4 regions of the Ruegeria sp. AM7 genome follow, and region 2 is predicted to be linked to each of the others. Evidence: riboswitches for the same ligand, from Rfam matches in the RefSeq annotation. Region 2 holds a riboswitch; each other region holds the start of a gene.
What was found. Region 2 has a riboswitch for cobalamin ahead of ACR3EG_RS02355 (DUF1636 family protein). Riboswitches for the same ligand answer to the same signal wherever they lie in the genome.
Positions count from the first base shown of each region.

Region 1: linked by a shared signal. The riboswitch ahead of ACR3EG_RS17200 (hypothetical protein) and the one ahead of ACR3EG_RS02355 (DUF1636 family protein) in region 2 are both predicted to bind cobalamin.
Region 3: linked by a shared signal. The riboswitch ahead of ACR3EG_RS07445 (CbtB domain-containing protein) and the one ahead of ACR3EG_RS02355 (DUF1636 family protein) in region 2 are both predicted to bind cobalamin.
Region 4: linked by a shared signal. The riboswitch ahead of ACR3EG_RS07515 (DUF1636 family protein) and the one ahead of ACR3EG_RS02355 (DUF1636 family protein) in region 2 are both predicted to bind cobalamin.

Region 1 covers NZ_JBQFJE010000003.1:2,644,257-2,648,096, reverse strand. Annotated here, with positions in the region: gene ACR3EG_RS17210 (DNA polymerase III subunit gamma/tau) at 1-1,189, opposite strand, end outside; gene ACR3EG_RS17205 (protein-tyrosine phosphatase family protein) at 1,323-1,811, shown strand; gene ACR3EG_RS17200 (hypothetical protein) at 1,813-2,220, opposite strand; cobalamin riboswitch at 2,303-2,522, opposite strand; gene ACR3EG_RS17195 (alpha/beta hydrolase family protein) at 2,659-3,516, shown strand; RNA gene ffs (signal recognition particle sRNA small type) at 3,556-3,654, opposite strand; gene ACR3EG_RS17185 (bifunctional 2',3'-cyclic-nucleotide 2'-phosphodiesterase/3'-nucleotidase) at 3,694-3,840, opposite strand, start outside.
Region 2 covers NZ_JBQFJE010000001.1:543,823-547,662, reverse strand. Annotated here, with positions in the region: gene ACR3EG_RS02360 (helix-turn-helix domain-containing protein) at 54-701, opposite strand; cobalamin riboswitch at 828-1,031, shown strand; gene ACR3EG_RS02355 (DUF1636 family protein) at 1,134-1,490, shown strand; gene ACR3EG_RS02350 (ABC transporter ATP-binding protein) at 1,490-2,293, shown strand; gene ACR3EG_RS02345 (ABC transporter substrate-binding protein) at 2,290-3,237, shown strand; gene ACR3EG_RS02340 (FecCD family ABC transporter permease) at 3,239-3,840, shown strand, end outside.
Region 3 covers NZ_JBQFJE010000003.1:748,612-752,451, reverse strand. Annotated here, with positions in the region: gene ACR3EG_RS07460 (cobyrinic acid a,c-diamide synthase CobB) at 1-135, shown strand, start outside; gene cobA (uroporphyrinogen-III C-methyltransferase) at 132-860, shown strand; gene cobF (precorrin-6A synthase (deacetylating)) at 853-1,596, shown strand; cobalamin riboswitch at 1,640-1,844, shown strand; gene ACR3EG_RS07445 (CbtB domain-containing protein) at 1,881-2,051, shown strand; gene ACR3EG_RS07440 (CbtA family protein) at 2,056-2,754, shown strand; gene ACR3EG_RS07435 (hypothetical protein) at 2,820-3,314, shown strand; gene ACR3EG_RS07430 (DUF1636 family protein) at 3,311-3,667, opposite strand; gene ACR3EG_RS07425 (DUF302 domain-containing protein) at 3,795-3,840, shown strand, end outside.
Region 4 covers NZ_JBQFJE010000003.1:763,511-767,350, forward strand. Annotated here, with positions in the region: gene cobW (cobalamin biosynthesis protein CobW) at 1-786, opposite strand, end outside; gene ACR3EG_RS07515 (DUF1636 family protein) at 788-1,162, opposite strand; cobalamin riboswitch at 1,248-1,456, opposite strand; gene ACR3EG_RS07520 (NAD(P)-dependent oxidoreductase) at 1,568-2,560, shown strand; gene ACR3EG_RS07525 (class I SAM-dependent methyltransferase) at 3,246-3,840, opposite strand, start outside.

The sequences.
Region 1 (3,840 bases), on a different contig from region 2:
GTCCGGCGTTGGGCGGTGGGGGAGGCGCATCCTGTAGCCGTTTGATCAACTCTTCGGGGCTGGGCAGGTCGGCAACATGGGTCAGGCGGATCACGGCCATCTCGGCGGCCATCATGGCGTTAGGCGCGGCTGAGACCTCTTCCAGCGCCTTCAGCAACATCTGCCACATGCGGGTCAGAACGCGCATCGGCAGGGCCTCGGCCATTTGCTGACCTCGGGCGCGTTCGTCAGGGGAAACGGTCGGGTCTTCGGCGGCATCCGGGGTGATTTTAACCACCGAGACCCAATGGGTGATCTCGGCCAGATCGCGCAGCACGGCCAGCGGGTCGGCCCCTTCGGCATATTGCGCGCCAAGTTCGGTCAGCGCTCCGGCAGCGTCGCCGCGCAGGATCATGTCCATCAGGTCCAGCACCCGGCCCCGGTCGGCCAGACCCAGCATGGCGCGCACCTGATCGGCGCTGGTTTCGCCGGCGCCGTGTGAAATCGCCTGATCCAGCAGAGAGGTCGCATCCCGCGCCGAACCTTCGGCCGCGCGGGTGATCAGCGCGATCGCGTCTTCGGCGATCTGAGCGCCCTCGGCATCGGCGATCTTGCGCAGCAGGCCGATCATGTCCTCGGGCTCGATCCGGCGCAGGTCAAAGCGCTGACAGCGGGACAGGACCGTTACGGGTACTTTGCGAATCTCGGTGGTGGCAAAGATAAACTTCACATGCTCGGGCGGTTCCTCAAGCGTCTTGAGCAGCGCGTTGAAGGCGCTGGTCGAGAGCATGTGAACTTCGTCGATGATGTAGATCTTGTAGCGGGCCGAGGCCGCGCGGTAGCGGACGCTGTCGATGATCTCGCGAATATCGTTCACACCGGTCCGGCTGGCGGCGTCCATCTCCATCACGTCGACATGGCGACCTTCCATGATCGCCACACAATGTTCGCACTGGCCGCAGGGTTCGGTCGTGGGTTTGCCCTCGCCATCAGGGCCGATGCAGTTCATGCCCTTGGCGATGATCCGGGCCGTGGTGGTTTTGCCGGTGCCGCGAATGCCGGTCATGATAAAGGCCTGCGCTATCCGATCCGCCTCGAACGCGTTTTTCAACGTGCGCACCATAGCGTCCTGACCGACCAGATCGGCAAAGGTTTCCGGGCGGTATTTACGGGCAAGAACCTGATAGGCGGGGCTGGGCGTGTCGGTCATATCTGCTCTGTCGGATTCGGGTTCCGATGCAGCGTAGAGACCCCCGCCGCCCGCGTCCACCGCCGCCTTGGGGGAAATTCGGTTTGCAGGTCAGTTTGCACGGCATAGAAGCTATGTGAAAAGGAGGGCGGGGATGGAGCCATTTGCAATTCACGCGGTCGCGGTCGGGGCTGGTTATGTCGCGCTGGCGCCGCTGCCGGGGCGCGCGGGGGAATATGCGCGGGATTTGGATGTTATCCGCCGCTGGCGGCCCGATCTTGTGATCTCAATGACCACAAGCTCCGAGATGGCGAAGGCCGGGGCGGGAACACTGGGGGATGACCTGCGGGCCGAGGGCATAAGCTGGACGCACCTGCCGATTGTGGATTTTGGCGCGCCGTCGCCGGACACCGAGGCCGCGTGGCCCCGGATCAGCCAGTCTGCCGCGCATATTCTAGCGCGTGGAGGGCGGGTGCTGGTGCATTGCCGGGGCGGGTGCGGGCGGTCGGGGATGATCGCCCTGCGGCTGATGGTAGAACAAGGTATGGCACCCGACGCGGCGTTGCGTCGCTTGCGCTTCGTGCGGCCCTGTGCGGTTGAAACCGATGGGCAGATGCGCTGGGCCAGCCGCGCGCCGGGCTGAGCTACAGCGCCAGATGCTGCTGGGGCTGTGCTGGTTGCGCCGGGGCCAGCTCTGACACTTCAAGCATGGCACAGGGCGGCGCAGGCAACAGGCCGGTCGGACGGGCCGCAGCATCGGGGCCGAACAGCATATCCGCATAACCGTCCAACGCGTCCAGCGAGGCGTCCGTGCTGGTGCCGCAGAAGATGCGAATTTGATCTTTCTGGGCGCGGAATCGGGCGATGCAGCCCTGTGGGCAATGGCCCAGCTCTCCGCTGCCGTCCAACGCGAACTCGTCCGACGTGGCTGGTACTGCGGTTTCCATCGCTTGCACAACAGCTCGTGCCATCTGCGCCAGAGCCGGGCAGGTCTTGCCGGTTTTCTGACATAGGGTTGCACTGAATTGGTGCGTTTTTGTCTTCCAGATCATAATGCGCCCTCCGCGCGGGGAACGGGGCATGGATCAGGTGTGACAGCGCGCTGACAATCCCGCCCGGACACCCCGCCCGAGTTACAGTTTTGCTTTGATGGCAGGTCTCCTGACTTGCGGGTCATCGCGTTGCCGACCTTCCCAGCCTTGCGGGCCAGTGGTATTTAGGCATTGCTTACCGCTTACAGTTGCGGGGGCAGTCGCGGCATTGGATCGTTCCGGCATGACCGGGCAGAACCGCACCGTGTTCCCTTTTCATCCTGTCCCGACACGGGACAAGAACCATCACGCCATCGCTAGCGGCTGAGCGGGCTTTGAGTCAAGCGGGCGCGCGCGCAAAGTGGACGTTTGGTCATCTTGATGCGCCCTTGACTCAGCCCGGCCAAAGAAGTGGGGATAAGGGGTGAACCGAACAGTTCAGATCAGGTGAGCAACGCTATGCTGGATGATACACCCCCCGTCCTGACCGAGGATTTTCGGTTTTCTGCCGGTTCGGCAATGCTGTCGGCGCGCCTGTACCGGCCCGTGACTGATCCCAAAGTCGCCGTGGTTATACATGGTGCGACCGGTGTCCCGAGGGATTACTATCAGCATTTCGCACATTGGCTGGCAGCGGATCAGAGGATCGCCTGCCTGACCTACGACTATCGCGACTTTGGCCACTCACTAACCGGACCACTGCAGGAATCGCGGGTAAAGATGGCGGATTGGGCGCTGACCGACATGCCTGCCGCCAGAGCGGAAATGCGCCAGCGTTACCCACACGCAGAACACTGGAGCATAGGGCACTCGGTCGGAGGGATGTTGGGGCCAATACAACCTGATATCGACCATATAGATCGCATGATCTGTGTGTGTTCGGGGCTGGTGACAATCAGTGATCACCCTTGGCCTTATCGCGCGCTGGCGTCCTTGTTCTGGTATGGACATGTTCCGCTGGCGGTAAAAACAGTTGGATACCTGCCAGGAAAAGCAGTGGGATTTGGGGCCGACCTGCCTGCATCGGTTTATTGGCAGTGGCGCAAGTGGTGCACGGCACCCCAAAATTATCTGCCTGAAATCGGAAAAACGCTGCCAGCTGCAACCTGGGCAGACAAAGGCAAACCGGTCGATCTGTTCACTTTCGAGGACGACCAGATGGTTCCGCCCGAAGCCGTTTGGCGGTTGGCAGATCTGTACGGCTCCAGCGCTCGGCGTCATATGCTGTCACCGCAGGAATTCGGACTGAAGGACATTGGCCATATCGGCGCGTTCGCGCGTCGCAACGCGTCCCTATGGCCGCGCTTGATTGCATAAGTGCTGGGCGTCTAAACCGGTCAAAACTGCGGAGGAATGAAGTGAGAGGTTGGACATCGACCCAAGCGGGGCTCGTTGTGGCTGCTTCCTTCCGGACCTGACCAGGTTGGCGAGGCGCTCGCCCGCGCCAACCTCTCACCGGTGGATATAGGCATTTGGTTCATGCTTGGCAACCCGTCAGAGGGAGAGCTGAATGTTCAGGAAACCTTTCGCATCCGGACCGATGACTTTGGCGCGATAGCGTGCCAGTTCTTCCAGATGTTGGTCCGCGGCCGCTCCGGTTTTCACAAGCGCATGGGCACCGGGTATAGGTGACAACCGAAA
Region 2 (3,840 bases):
GGACAGCAACCCCGCAAAACCTCAGCAGCGGGTTATCAATCGCCGAATCGTGACTAACGCGTCTGCGGATATGAGATGATCGACAGGTAGCGGGCTGGCAGTTTGCGCAGCACCTCGGGTCCATGCGGTGCGTCCGCATCAAAGAACAACGTATCCCCCGGCTCGAGCAGATAAATTTGATCGCCGTGTCTGTAATCGACTTCGCCTTCAAGCATGTAGAGCATTTCAATTCCGTCATGCTGGAACGTCGGGAAAGTGTCGGACTTTTCCGTCAGCGTGATCAGATAGGGTTCAACCACAACACCGCTGGCATTAGACCCCATATGACCCAAAAGGCTGTATTGATGGCCTGCGCGTGTCCCGGCCCTCTCTGTTTCAACGCCCTTTCCCGCTTTGGTGTGGGTTGCGTTTCGGGTTTCTTCAAATCTGCGGAAAAATGCAGTGATCGGCGTGCTTAGGGCATTGGCCAGAGATTGCAGCGTCGTCAATGAAGGCGATGTGTATCCGTTTTCGATTTTTGACAGCATACTGATGGACAACCCGGTCAGCCCCGACAATTCCGCAATTGTTACGCCCTGCTGTAACCTCAACGCGCGGATTTCCCGACCGATCGCCGTTTCGAGGTTCTTTTCACCGGGGTCCCTGACCTTGTGTGGATCCTGAGAAAACTGAGGTTTGGACCTATCGTTTGATGCTTTCACCAACCTATCCTTAACGCCTTTCGCTTCGTCGTTATCGCCTGCAATTTTCCTGAAGGGAAACATATTTTCAAAACTATATTCCTGCGCAACCTCCGGTGATTTGTGTTGACCGGCGATCTGATCTCGGGCAGTGACGCATTTGATGGTTCCCTGGGGCATGCTCCAGCGGTGAAAAGGGAATACGGTGAGGTTTAAGTGCCAAGTCCGTAACTGCCCCCGCAACTGTAGGCGGTGAGCGAAGCCAATATCCCACTGACATGAATAATGTCGGGAAGGGTGGCCAAGCCTCGACCCGCAAGTCAGGAGACCTGCCATCGCAACCGAAACCAACCCGGGGCGGGGCGTCCTGGAAGGAGGCTTGATGGTACCTCGTATGCCTTTACGCGCGACCGCGTTTCAGTACGGCCCCAGTGGCCGTGGAACAGGCGCTTGATGGCCGAGCCCACTGATCATTTTCTTCTGATCTGCGCGACCTGTCAGGGTCTGGAGGCAGCGCAGCACATTGCGGATGCCTTGTGCCCTGAATTGCCTGAGGGTTTCGCAGTGCGCACAGTAGATTGTATGGCTGGATGCGATCACCCGGTCACTGTCGGATTTCAGGCCCTGGGAAAAGCCCAATACCTGTTTGGTGATATCGGCACCGAGCAGGAGCTGAATGCTCTTGCCCAATTCGCCACACAATACCTGGGCAGCGCAACTGGTTGGACAAAGGCCACAGACAGGCCTGCGCCTCTGATAAGCAAGACATTGGCGCGCATGCCGGCGTTGGCTGTTCGAGGAGCTCGATGATGAGCAGACCCTTCCTGCAGGCGCGTGGTGTAGCCTACTATTCTTTTCACGGTGACGTTCTGTTGCAGGACATCTCGTTCGATCTGGAAGAGGGGTCGGTTCTGGCCATTGCCGGTCCGAATGGCGCTGGCAAAACCACTCTGCTGAACTTACTATGTGGCGCTGAAGCTCTGTCTGAAGGCGACGTTCTGGTGCAAGAGCAGAGCTTGAAGACATTGTCAGCGACGGAGCGCGCCCGAAAAATTGCCGTCGTTAGTCAGCAGGAATATCCCGATGGGCGGTTGCATCTGCGTGACTATGTGGCACTTGGGCAAATTCCAATTCGCTCGGACCGCTCCTCTGAAGATCACGCAAACGACTTGACGCGAATTCTGGACCTGACCGGCCTTTTGGAGCTTGCCGACAAGCGCATGGCAGTGTTGTCGGGTGGCGAACGTCAGCGCGCCCATATCGCGCGTGCGCTGGCACAGAACCCTACACTTTTGTTTTTGGACGAGCCGACGAACCATTTGGATCCCGACGCCAAAGGGCGGATGTTGTCGCTGGTCGCTGGACTGGGGATAACCGTCATAATGATTGTCCATGACATTGTCATGATCCCCGAATTCGCCACCCATGTCGCGTTGATGAAATCTACCCGGCTGACCGGCTTTGGCCCTGTTTCCGAGGTCCTGACGACTCAACATGTGCGCGACACGTTCGGCGTCGACTACTTATTCTTTCAGCACGACGGTCGGATGATCCCCGCGCTGGACATACGAAAAACCACTGTTTCCCAACCCTCCAGGAGATTTCCAAAATGAAACATATCTTGTCCGTGGCTCTGGTTATGGCCATGGCGGGCGGTGTTGCTGCGCATGAAGTGACCGTAGACAATTGTGGTGAACCGTTAGTGTTTGAAACCCAGCCCGAACGGTTGGTCGTACATGACATGAACATGACCGACATGGCCTTTGCGCTGGATCTGCAAGACAAAATCGTCGGCCTCACGGGCATCACCGGCTGGTACAAAACCAGTCCTGAATTCGACACGCTACGTGGAGATATCCCCGAACTGGCACCGAAATATCCATCGGTGGAAAATATTGTCGCGGTAGAACCCGATCTGTTCTTCGCCGGCTGGTACTATGGAATGCGTCCCGGTGGTGATGTAACGCCAGAAACACTTGCCCCGTTCGGGATCAAAACCATGATCCTGACTGAAAGCTGCGTTCATTTGCATAAAGACCGCCCCGAGGCCAGCATGGACCTTTTGTTTGACGACATTCTGCGACTGGGCAAAGTCATGCATGTCGAAGACAAGGCCGAAGCGCTTGTATCTGGTTGGAAGGATGAACTGACCGCAATCGAGGCACAAACCGCAGACTTACCGAAACCTCGAGTGTTTCTGTTGGATGGCCCGGCGGACGCTCCGTTCACTGCTGGGAAATACGCAATCCCCAACGCTATGATAGCAGCGGCGGGTGGTCTCAACGTTACCCGTGATATGGACACAAGCTGGGGTCGCACGTCATGGGAAACCGTGGCAGCCGCGAACCCTGAGTTTTTAGTGCTGTTGGACTATCAAACCGGAAACGGAGCCGCGGATACGTTCAGGTTTCTGCAAGAACATCCTGTGATGTCACAAACCGACGCGGTCAAAGACGAGCGCTGGATCGGTTTGCGGTACGAAGAATTGACCCCTGGGCCGGCAAACATTCAGGCCATCGCAAAATTGGCAGCAGCCATGCGCACGGGTCTGAACTGATTTGGGCCGTCTGGGGCTGACACTTTTGATGGGGGTGGCCATTCTGGCCGCCCTTCTTCTGGTTTCGACAATCTACGGAACCACATCCATTCCTCTGTCCGATACGGTCTTAGCTATTCTGCTCGGCGCTGGTTTGGTCGAGGGAGACATGTCACCCCTTCACCGCATCGTCTTCGACCTGCGCCTGCCCCGCGCGCTTTTTGCCGCCGTGATCGGCGCTGGTCTCGGAGTTGTTGGAGTTGTGCTGCAAACGACTACGCGAAACGATCTGGCCGACCCGTTCCTGTTCGGTCTTTCCTCTGGTGCGGCGGCGGGGGCAGTGTTCGTCATTACGGTGACTGGTGACATACTGGGGTTCTGGACTTTGCCGATAGCAGCATTTTGTGGGGGTCTCGTGGCCTCGGGCATTGTGCTGGCTCTTGTCCACGGGCTGCGAACCAGTGCACCGGAAAAACTCATCCTGGCTGGGCTTGCCGTGTCGTTTCTGTTCTCGGCGTTGACTAATTACCTGATTTTCGCAGGCGACAACCGTGCTGCGCATTCTGTCATCTTCTGGATGCTGGGCGGATTGGGTCTGGCGCGTTGGGAAACCTTTCCGCTCGT
Region 3 (3,840 bases), on a different contig from region 2:
TCGATCATTGAACAACCCGACGCGCCCTTGGCCCGCGTGTTTGACGCCGAAGGGGCCGAAGGGCCGCAGACCGGCTCGGTACGCGGCAACGTCACGGGCACGTTCTTTCACCTGATCGCAGAGGCCTCAGTATGAGTGGGTTTGTCTCGTTCATCGGATCGGGTCCGGGCGATCCGGAATTGCTGACGCTGAAGGCCGTGGACCGGATGCAAAAGGCGGATGCGGTGCTGTTTGATGACCTCAGCAGCGGGCCGATCCTGACCCATGCGCGCGACGATGCCGATCTGGTAGGCGTGGGCAAACGGGCGGGCCGCCCCTCGCCCAAGCAGGACCATGTCAGCCGGTTGCTGGTGGATTACGCCCTGACCGGGCAGCGGGTCGTGCGGTTGAAATCCGGCGATGGCGGTATGTTCGGGCGTCTGGAAGAAGAACTAGTGGCCCTGCGCGCGGCCGGGATCGCGTATGAGATCATCCCCGGCATCCCCTCGGCCGTGGCGGCAGCGGCGGCGGCGGGCATCCCGCTGACCCGCAGGCTGACCGCGCGGCGGGTCCAGTTTGTCACTGGTCATGATGTCAGCGGCAAACTGCCCGAGGACCTGAACCTGCCCGCTTTGGCCGACCCGGATGCGACCACCGTCGTCTTCATGGGCAAGCGGACTTTTCCTCTGCTGGTCGAAACGCTGAACGCCCACGGTCTGCCGCTGGAGACACCAGCACTAATGGCCGAATCCGTCTCGACCCCCGAACAAAAGCTGCATCGCAGTACTGTAGGCGCGCTGTCCGAAAAACTGGCGGACGAGATAGGCACCGCCCCGGCGCTGATCCTTTATGGCCCGCTGGCAGAGTTTGACGATGTTTGACCTGACCTTGATCGGCATCGGCACCGGAAACCCTGACCACGTGACTTTTCAGGGCGCGCAGGCGATCCGCGCGGCGGATCTGATCCTGATCCCCCGCAAGGGCGAGAATAAGGCCGATCTGGCCGGGCTGCGCGAAAAGATCATTGCGCAGGTGACCGACACGCCGCCGCAGATCGCCTATTTCGACATCCCCAAGCGCCGCTCGGAAGACGGGTATCTGCGCGGGGTGGACGAATGGCACGACACAATTGCGCTGCGCTGGCGCGAGGCGATTGCCGCCCATCCCGGTGCACAGCACGTGGCGCTGCTGATCTGGGGCGATCCGTCGCTATACGACAGCTCACTGCGAATCGCGGCGCGGTTGGACCCTCAACCGACGACGCGGGTGATCCCTGGCATCACAGCGCTGCAGGCGTTGACAGCGGCCCACGCGATTCCGATCAACGAACTGGGTGCACCCTACATCGTGACCACGGGGCGGCGGATTCGCGACGAAGGGTGGCCGGACGGTGCATCAAACGTGGCGGTCATGTTGGATGGTGAGTGCTCGTTCCAACATCTTCAGATGGCAGATTATGACATCTGGTGGGGGGCTTACGTGGGCATGACTGAAGAAATCCTGATCAACGGCCCTCTGACCGGTGTTGCACAGTCGATTCTGGACACCCGCGCCGCTGCGCGCGCTGATCATGGGTGGATCATGGATATTTATCTTCTCAAAAAGCGCGTGATCTGACCTAAAACGTCGCAAATGACGATTGCGCTGCAGCAGATGTAACGGCTAAATGAACCTGTCTGGTCCTGTCGGCAATACCGGCAAGCTAAGAGGGAATGTGGTGAGACCGCGCGCGATCGAATCCACAGCCGCCCCCGCGACTGTAAGCGGTGAGCCCTGTTCAACCAGCCACTCCTGAGTTTCAGGGGGAAGGCGAACAGAGGCATCGACCCGCGAGCCAGGAGACCTGCCAGGCACGAATGAAAACACCAACCGTCGGGTGCGACGGTAAAGGAGAACTAAAAATGGCAACTCAAGCAACGACCGCATCGACCTCACGCGTTGGTATCCTTCCGGTTATGTTCGCTGTGGTTCTGGGCCTTGGCGTCGTCACGCTGACCGGCCACGTTCAGGCCGCGGCCCTGCATGACGCAGCCCACGATGTGCGCCACGCGACCGGCTTCCCCTGCCACTAAACCCATGTTTAGCCGTATCCTGACCAGCGCGTTGTTCGCTGGTGCTGCAGCGGGGCTGATTGCCGCCTTGCTGCAGTTGGTCTTTGTGCAACCTGTGTTGCTGCACGCGGAACTGTATGAATCAGGCGAATTGGTCCATTTCGGCGGTGACGTCGTAAGTGCTCACCCCGAGCTGCCGGGAATGTTCTCGGACCTGTTCCGCGATGCGCTGAGCGTCATTTTCACGATGCTTATCTATACCGGTTATGCGCTGATGATGATTGCGCTGATGTCCGTGGCTGAGGGCAACGGCCACAAGATTGACGGGCGCACCGGCGTTTTGTGGGGGCTTGCGGGGTTCATTGCCGTGCACCTCGCACCCGGATTCTCGCTCGCGCCAGAAGTGCCCGGCGTGGCAGCAGCCGATGTCGCTGCGCGTCAGATCTGGTGGTTTGCGACCGTCGCCGCAGCAGGCGTTGCCATGTGGCTGATTGCCTTTGGCGGCACCCTGATTAGCTATGTGATCGCAGCCGCCTTGCTGTTGGCCCCACATCTGATCGGCGCGCCCGAGCCGGACGTGTTCACCGGCCCCGTTCCGACCGAGATCGGAGCGCTGTTTGCCGCACGCGCCTTTGGCATCGGACTGGTAGCCTGGGTTCTGGTCGGGGCATTCGCCGGATACTTCTGGCGACATGAAAGTCAGCGTGCCGAAGCTGCGGCCTGACCAGCACGCCTATAAACACGCCGAGACCAGCTCGGCGTGTTTCTACTACCATCAAGGAACATAAAATGGCACGCTCACTTGCCTTATTTGCAATCGGCATAGTTTTTGGCAGTGGTGCAGGATTTGTGGTTGCGGCTGCAAATGGCGTCACTTTCGACGGCCATGACCATGGCGATCCTGCACATCACAGTTCGTCTCACGCCGAGGCAGCCGCACACGATCATTCGACTGCCATCAACCTGCCTGCTGGTGCTGATGCTCCGGGGGTTGAGATCACCCTGACCCCCGACCCCATGGCGGGCTGGAACCTGCATGTTGTGCCGCAGAACTTTCAGTTCTCGCCACAAAATGCCTCAAAGCCAGATGTCGACGGCGAGGGGCATGCACATGTCTACGTGAATGGTCAGAAACTGGCCCGGCTGTACGGTAACTGGATGCATATCGACCAACTGCCGCAGGGCGAGGTCGAAGTCTCGGTCTCGCTGAACGCAAACAGCCACAGCCCTTTGATGGTCGACAATGTGCCGGTCAGCGCTGCAGTCGTGGTACAGGTAGACTAAAGCGCCGGGATACGCGCCCGCAGACACATCCGGAGCCGCCCGCAAGGCCGGGCGTCTTCGATCCAGCCCTTGGGGCTTTCCAGATAGGTCCGGCAGGTCGCCACGATATCATCGGCGTCCGAAGCGACATCGACCCCTGAAAACACATATGACGCCCCGCCATCGGCCTGCAGCGCAATGGCCACGGGTTCAGAGCATCCACTGAAACAGGCGTGCTGATCGACCGAAACCTGCCCCTCAATCCCCGCTTGGGTCAGGGCGGATTCGACAGCTTTGACCTCAGCCCCGTAATCGCGGGCACCGGCACAGGACGAACATATCAACAGGCGCATCTGATCCAATTCGGACCTCATCGGGTGGCATTTGCCTGTTTCTGGGGGTTTCCGGCCAAAGGCGCAATTGGGAAAACGCACAAGATTGTGAGTGCGCCCTGTCCCGCTTTCTGGCATCACAGTCTCAACCCCGTAACAGGAGGCCCTGATGAAAGCCCTTTGGACTGCGATAGCCCTGATAGCGACCCCTGCTT
Region 4 (3,840 bases), on a different contig from region 2:
TTCGGGCAACTCAACGATGATGCTTTCGAAATCGTCATGCTCGTGATCGTGGTGGCCGTCATGATGGCTGGGACGGGCATCCATGTCATCCTCGGCGGCGGCCTCAAGGCCCAGCACGACGCGCACGTCGACCACACCTTCGGCCACTTCAACCACGGGCAGAGGGCGCGGGGCCTCGGCGGCGATGATCTCTTTGGCTTTGGCGACACCTTCGGGGCCGGCCAGATCGGGCTTGGTCAGCAGGATGATGTCGGCGCAGGATATCTGATCCTCGAACACCTCGGACAGTGGAGTCTCGTGGTCGATGGAATCGTCGGCCATGCGCTGGGCATCCACCGCTTCGACATTAGGGGCAAAGCGACCGGCGGCCACGGCCTCGGCATCGGCCAGCGCGATCACGCCGTCCACGGTGATTTTCGACCGGATATCGGGCCAGTCGAACGCCTTGAGCAGCGGTTTGGGCAGGGCCAAACCGGATGTTTCGATCAGGATATGCTCGGGGCGCGGCTCCAGCGCCATCAGCGCCTCGATCGTGGGGATGAAATCATCGGCCACGGTGCAGCAGATACAGCCATTGGCCAGTTCCATGATGTTCTCCGCCGGACAATCGGGGATGGCACAGGATTTCAGGATATCGCCGTCCACGCCGACATCGCCGAACTCGTTGACCACCACGGCCAGACGCTTGCCCTGCGGGTTCTGCATCAGGTGTCGCACCAGCGTGGTCTTGCCCGAACCAAGAAAGCCGGTAATCACAGTAACGGGAAGTTTTTCCAAAGTGGACATGTCAGGCTCCAATCGGGGGAATGCGCGAGGCGCAGTTTTTGCGGAAATGTTCGGGGCGCTCGCGCCATTTGACCAGACCGTCTTCGGTGGCCAGATATTTGGTCGCGCCGTCGACGATGACGTCGACATGATCGACCTCGTTCAGGTTCTCATAAACAAAGGTCCAGCGCTCGGGCCCGCCGCGCAGCACGATGGAGCAGCCCTGATCGCAATTCGACAGGCATTCGACGGCCTTCAGCGCCACGCCCTCGGGCAGTTCGGCCTGTTCCAACGCCTTGTGCAGCAACGTGCCGGGGCGCTGGGCGTCATCTTCAACAGGCAGGCCGCGGCGGCAGGTGGTGCAAACCAGCAGCTCGACCGGAGCGGTTTCGGTCATGTCTCTCATCCCCCTAAATCCTCATCGTGGGGGACGGGGTTTCATGCGGGTCGTGCGTGACCCGGCACCGGAACACCCCGTCCGGTTTCAATCGCGGGTGCTGGCAGGTCTCCCGGCTTGCGGATTTCAGGGCGGTTGCCCTGTCGGATGACCCGCCTTCCCGGCCTTGCTGGCCAGTGGCTTGGGCACCCTCTCCGGTCACGGTCGCGGGGGCGGCTGCGTTTGACGGATGACCCGCTGACGCATTCCCTTTTCATCCATCTGCAGATGGACACCAACGGATCGGACATGCGGCACCGGGCAGGCCCTTGTCAAGCGAGTCGCAAACATCTTTCGCACCTCGGGTTAAAAGCGACCTGACAGCGTCGCTGGGCGGCATGACTTTGGGTGGGGCGGCATGGTGCCATGAACAAAACGACGCCAAAAAAGGAGGTGTATCGCATGAAGGTGGGCTTTATCGGCTTGGGCAATGTGGGCGGCAAACTGTCAGGGTCTTTGCTGCGCAACGGGATCGAACTGACGGTACATGATTTGAACTCTGACCTCGTCGACGGCTTCGTGGCACAGGGGGCCAAGGCCGCCGAAAGCCCGGCCCAGCTGATGCGCGATTGCGACGCGGTTATTACCTGCCTGCCATCGCCTGCCGCTTCGGACGCGGTGATGCAGGAGATGCTGCCTGAGGTCAGCCCCGGCAAAATCTGGATGGAGATGTCCACTACTGATGAAGCCGAAGTCAAGCGACTTGGCGCCCAGGTGATCGAGCGCGGCGGCGCAGCGGTAGACTGTCCTGTATCGGGTGGCTGTCATCGCGCCGCGACGGGCAATATCTCGATCTTCGCGGGCTGCGACCGGGCCACATTCGAGCGCATACTGCCCTTTCTGACCACCATGGGCCGACGGGTTCTGCATACCGGTGACCTAGGGACCGCTTCGGTGTTGAAAGTGCTGACCAATTACCTCGCCACCGCCAACCTGATCACCTGCGCAGAAGCACTTGTGACCGCCAAAGCCGCCGGGATGGATCTGAACACCACATACGAGGCAATCAAGATCTCATCCGGGACATCCTTCGTGCATGAAACCGAAAGCCAAGTCATTCTGAACGGCTCGCGGGACATTTCGTTCACGATGGATTTGGTGAAAAAGGACATTGGCCTGTTTCAGGATGTGGCGGACCGGGCGGGGGTGCCGCTCGAGATCAACCCGGTGATGATGCGTATCTTTGACGACGGCATCGCCCGTTATGGCGACCGAGAGTTATCCCCTAATATTATCAAGCGGTTGGAAGAGGCCACCGGGCTGGATATCACGGCCCCCGGCTTCCCGTCCGAAATGGAAGACTACGAGCCGGAAGCGTCCGGATACGAGGTTATTCCTCAGGGACGTCGGGCCGAATGACGCAATTACACTGCGCGAAAACGCTTTGACCGGCTTGGAAAAGTGGCGGCGAGTTTTGGGCTCGCTGCCACTTTTTTAGACCACTGAACTACCCGAACCACCGGGGCAAGAGTCAATTTGTGCGCGGATAAACCTAAGTATCGTCAATAGACAAACGCCAGAAAAACCTGTTCGAAGACTTCAAATACCAAGTGCCAATCGTGTCGCAAGTTACGAGCTTGCATTCCCGGGGGCCGCCCATTTTCCGTAAACCCGGTACTGCCCGTTTCGTTCATGCCTGTGCGTTAAGTAGGATTTCGCCTGCTTACTTCGCGACGACAAGGTCGTGCAAGCATGTATGCCAAGTTGCTTTTTTCCAGTCGCAAATCCAAAAACGCCTGTGTCTTGGTGAACATCAGCGTCCTTTGTCAGATCAAGGACCGTATTTGTGACTTTAGCTTGAAAGCGGTAAGCCTAACATCAATCGGCGCACGCCAACGCCGCGCAGCGTTGCCCTGAGTTGAACGGCGCACTCGGCTATCCAGACTGTCACTTATGGTTTTTAGCCCATCCCGGAGGGCGTCGCCTGGGGCAACCCAGTAACATTCGGTCAATGGGTTACCCGGTCTTGGTTCAGTTTTGCACGATCCCCTCAGAACAGGAGAATCCCCGATGACGTGCATCGGGGCCATTGGCCGGCCTGTGCTCAGTAGTTCTCATGGATTAGGGCTTCACTGCCGAATTGGTGGGTGTACTCTACATCCCGAACCCGGCGGATACAGAACTGTGCGTCGTATCCCGCGGCGATGATCTCATAGTCAGCCTCTTTAGCGAACTCGTTGACGGCACGGCACACACCCGAATAATGCTTGGGATTCGAATACCAGTCGTCACCGATGATCACTCCGCCGGGAGCAAGAATCGAGTCAATAAGCCGCAGTGTCTTCATCACTTCATCGTAATGGTGACCACTGTCCAGATAAACGAAGTCAAGCTTTTCGGTCAGCCCAGCGATGAAGTTGTCTTCAAAATCCTCGACAACCTCGACCATATCATAACCTTCGGTCCGGCGCAGCATGTCCTCCTTGGCCTGCTGAGTTGTCAGTTTGTTGTCGTTCGTGTAGGGTCCAATGCCCCAGTCAAACCGCTCGCCGAGCTTCTCCCATGGATCGACCAGATACAGTTTCTCGGGTTGAAGATAACGGCAGATAACTGTCGAGAAATGACCGCGAAATACGCCAAATTCGGCGCCAACTCCGCCTTTTTTCGCGTACCGCAATATCCAATGCCTTTGTTCTGCG